Regions from separate parts of the Paenibacillus sp. Pae15 genome, predicted to be linked through region 1. Evidence: riboswitches for the same ligand, from Rfam matches in the RefSeq annotation. Region 1 holds a riboswitch; the other holds the start of a gene.
What was found. A riboswitch is a leader RNA that binds a small molecule or an ion and turns the genes downstream of it on or off. The one in region 1 is predicted to bind cobalamin.
Positions count from the first base shown of each region.

Region 2: another riboswitch for cobalamin. It lies ahead of NR121_RS18345 (ABC transporter substrate-binding protein); the one in region 1 lies ahead of metE (5-methyltetrahydropteroyltriglutamate--homocysteine S-methyltransferase).

Region 1 is NZ_JALJRM010000043.1:1,431-3,631, reverse strand. It holds gene gluQRS (tRNA glutamyl-Q(34) synthetase GluQRS) at 1-115, opposite strand, end outside; tRNA gene NR121_RS23510 (tRNA-Asp) at 211-287, opposite strand; cobalamin riboswitch at 681-879, shown strand; gene metE (5-methyltetrahydropteroyltriglutamate--homocysteine S-methyltransferase) at 1,024-2,201, shown strand, end outside.
Region 2 is NZ_JALJRM010000024.1:16,503-18,703, reverse strand. It holds gene NR121_RS18350 (hypothetical protein) at 91-618, shown strand; cobalamin riboswitch at 644-851, shown strand; gene NR121_RS18345 (ABC transporter substrate-binding protein) at 1,012-2,034, shown strand; gene NR121_RS18340 (FecCD family ABC transporter permease) at 2,035-2,201, shown strand, end outside.

The DNA of each region.
Region 1 (2,201 bases):
GCACAAATTCTCCTCCGGCTTGGCGCATTTGCAGCCATGCGGCGAGGGCGGTGAAGGCATTGCCGATATGAAGCAGTCCGGATGGAGTTGGTGCGAAACGTCCGCGGCGGGTCATACTCTCACGCTCCTTGAAGAATACAAAAAAGAGCAGACATGTCGTTCTGCTCGGTGTTCTTTAGGCTATGTAAGATGATATGGGATGTAAATTCATGGCGGAGCCGACGGGATTCGAACCCGCGATCTCCTGCGTGACAGGCAGGCATGTTAGGCCTCTACACCACGGCTCCACACATTAGCAATGTTGTGTCTCGGACACAAACAGTATAATAACATGAATCGATGCGGTCTGACAAGCTCTTTGTTGATCGAATCGATTTTACCGTGTTCAACCGTATGAAAAAGGCTGCGGATTCATGTGGAACTTTTTCCCTCCTTCCTTCGTTAAAACTTATATGGCAGGAATAGGTAAACGTATATTTATAAATGAGGGAGGGAGCAAGCAAGATGGAGATGAACCGCAAACGCTTATGGAAGCTGAGGCTCATTGAATTGTGCTGTATCCTCATCATGCTTGTCATTTTATTTGCTTTTGCCGCTGTGCTCTTGTGGCATTACCATTCTAAACCATCCTCGACTGTTGCATAAATACTATTTGTAATGTATTATTTTACGAGCAACAATTTTATATTGTGGGAATAGGTGCTCTGGTCCGTTTCAAACGGTTCCGGAGCTTAAAAGGGAAGTTCGGTGAAATGCCGACGCGGTCCCGCCACTGTAACAGAGGAGTCAACGCGAATATGCCACTGATCTTCGGATTGGGAAGGCGCGTTTTGACCATGATTCTGGAGCCAGGAGACCTGCCTGTTCTGACAGCACTGTTTTTACCTACGGGAGATAGGGAGGTGTTAAAAATGGTAGCCACCGTTTTTACAAACGAGGGGCATCTTTACCCTTTTTAACCCAAGGGAAAGATGCCTTTTTTGCATGGAATTTAAAAGCAATATGAAAATGGAGGGTGACCGAATGGATTCGTTGAAAAGCAGTAACTTGGGGTATCCAAGAATTGGAGTGAACAGAGAATGGAAAAAGTTGCTGGAAGCCTTGTGGGCAAACAAGATTCAGGAGTCTGAATTTGAAAAGAAGATAGAAGAACTGCGGTTGAATCATCTCAAACTCCAGCAGGAAAAAGGAATCGACCTTATTCCGGTCAATGATTTTTCTTTGTACGACCATATGCTGGATACGGCGGCAATGTTCGGAATTGTATCCAAACGGTTTAACTACCCTGGCGGCGTTGTTTCCCTTTCCACCTATTATGCTATGGCCAGAGGCAGCAAAGGGGCTCCTGCTTGCGAAATGACCAAGTGGTTCAATACGAATTATCACTACATTGTACCGGAATTGAATGATATTACCCCGGTACTTACCATCAACAAGCCGCTTCAAGCCTATCGGGAAGCAAAGCAAAAGCTGGGCATTGACGGGAAGCCGGTACTGATCGGGTTGTATACGTTTTTAAAACTATCCAAAGGGTATAAGTCCGGGCAATGGGACGAGCTGATTGCATTGTTCCTCCCATTGTATGCTCAAATCCTGAGGGAACTGGAGCAAGAGGGCGTAAGGTGGGTGCAAATCGATGAACCTGTTTTAGTCAGCTCATTGTCTGATGAAGATATGGATCGGATAACTCATATTTATAAGCAACTGCATGAAGCGGCGCCGGGGCTGAATATTATGCTTCAAACCTATTTTGATGCCGTAGAGCACTATGAAGCGACGGTTTCGCTGCCGGTGCAAGGAATCGGACTGGATCTGGTACACGGTTACGACCGGAACATGCAGCATATGGCCAAGCATGGATTTCCAAAGGATAAGGTGCTCGGAGCAGGTCTGATCGACGGGCGCAACATTTGGGCTGCCGATTTGCAGTCCAAGCTGACCTTGCTGAATACGTTGTCCCAGTACGTTCCTTATGAAAGAATGATCATTCAGCCTTCCTGCAGCCTGCTTCATGTTCCTGTCACTACCGGGCAGGAAACCAAGCTTGGTTCTGAAATTCGGCAAGTCTTGGCTTTCGCCAATGAAAAGCTTGATGAGATTGTTTTGCTGACCAAGGCCGTGGCAGATAAAGATTCCGAACCGATCGCACGCGAACTTGAAAAAAATCAACAAGCGCTTCGCGAAATCAATGCATCCTCCTC
Region 2 (2,201 bases), on a different contig from region 1:
TTTGAAAGAGCAGGTCTTTTATGTTAACATCATAAAGGATATGTTGGAGAATCGGGGTAGAGAGGGAAAAACACGAGGGGAGAAACCGGCGTGAGAAGGAATGGGCTGCTCTGCCTGCTGCTGATGATGTTCGTACTTGCTGCAGGCTGCGGCGGAGGATCGAAGGCGGATGTGTCAATTTTCATGATAGGATCCAACGGGATCCCGAATGAAGCGGGAGAAAAGTTGCAAGCCTCGCTGCAAAGTGAAATAGGTGAATCGCCCAGTGTGCAAGTATTGGCGGCGCCTATATTTTCAATGGAGAAGCTGATCGTCGAAATAGCGGCCGGTCAGAACGGCATTCTGATGATTCCGGAGAATCATTTTAAAGCGATGGGCGAGCAGGGCGGTTATGTTCCGCTGGACGATGTGGCCAAAGCGGAGGATTTTCCTGAGGGCGTTCTGGAAGTTACGGAAGACGGCAAGAAACAAAAGCATCTGTACGGCATCCCGATGGATCAAACCAAATGGTTTACGGAGCTCGAATTCGACGGCAAAAATCTGTTCGCGTTCATTCCGGCCAATGCGCCGGACAAAGAGAAAGCGAAGCAGGTCATGAAAATAATTGCCGAGAAATAATTGTGCATGCCAGTCATGCAGCGGACAACAACATAGCGGTTCAGGTGCCCGCACAGCCAATCAACGCTTGCGGGTTAAAAGGGAAGCCGGTGTGAATCCGGCGCGGTCCCGCCACTGTATACGGGTAAATGCTCTTCATGAAGTCACTGTCTGGAGCAGACGGGAAGGCGAAGAGCTCTGGCTCAGCGAAGCAGCCCGTAAGTCAGGAAACCTGCCTGAACATGCATTCGATGCAGCCTTTCGAGGAAAAGGGGCAGACGCGCAGCCTGCCGGCGGCATATCGACTTGATGTCGACTGCGGCCGCCAGGTTTGTCAGAGTGTGCCTCTGCTTCGGAGACGATCCGAAAGCAGGGGTCTTTTCGTTTTTTGAATGATGATAAGGAGATGGACCTATGTATTGGGATAAGACGACTCGCATAAAAAAAAGGCTGCTTGCAGCCGTTCTGAGCCTGGCTTTGGCGGGAACGCTGGCAGGATGCGGAAGCACTGCGCCAGCGCCGGGGCAAGGTCAGCAGGCGGAATCGCCGAAGGCGGGCGACGCCAGGCAGGAAGGGACGGTCACATCGGCCAAACGGACGACGTATCCGCTCACCGTCAAAGACGCTACGGGTAAAGAATTTGTTTTTGAGAAAGCTCCGGAGCGCATCGTTTCCACTTCACCGAGTGAAACGGAAACGCTCTTTGCTTTGGGGCTCGGAGATCAGGTAGTGGGCGTATCGGATTTCTGCAACTATCCAGCCGAAGCGGCGGCGAAGCCGAAAGTCGGCAGCATCATCAAGCCGAACGAGGAAGCGCTCGTTGCGGCCAACGCCGATTTGGTCATGACGGGGGTATCCATGAATATGACCGTAGTGGAGAAGCTTCGCGGACTGAAGGTGAATCTGTTTAAGGTCGAGCCCAAAACGTTAGACGATGTGATGAGCAATATTCTGCTCATGGGGCAAATCTTCGACCGCCAGGAGCAGGCGGAGAAGCTGGTCGATTCGATGAAGGCCGAACGCCAAAAGGTACTGGATGCGGTGAAGGATCTGAAGCCTGAGCAGAAGAAAAAGGTATTTGTCGAGTTTTCCCCCGGCTGGACGGTCGGTAAAGGCGAGTATATTGACGAGCTGATCAGCCTGGCCGGAGGAATCAATGTGGCGGGCGGCGAGAAAGGTTACGTAAAGCTTAGCGAGGAGAAGGTGATCGCGGACAATCCGCAGATTATTCTTTATCCGACGGGGATCATCGACGAGAAGAGCAATAAGCCGATGGATCAGTTGATTCGCGAGCGCAGCGGCTGGGACCGGATTGAAGCGGTGAAGTCGAACCGGTTGGTCGGGTTGGACAAGGACATTATGAGCCGTCCGGGTCCCCGGATTACACAGGCATTGACGGAAGTAGCCAAAGGAATATACCCGGAACTGGTGAAATAGATGAAGCGTAAGCTGTGGATTTGGGGCGGAGCCGCCTTGGCCCTGCTTGTATTCGCCGTTTCTGCGGCAGTATCGATCGGTTCGGTCCGAATTCCGTTCGGTCATGTCTGGGGAATCGTACTTCATCAGCTGCCTTGGATCGGTGAACGAATCCAGGGGGATTGGAG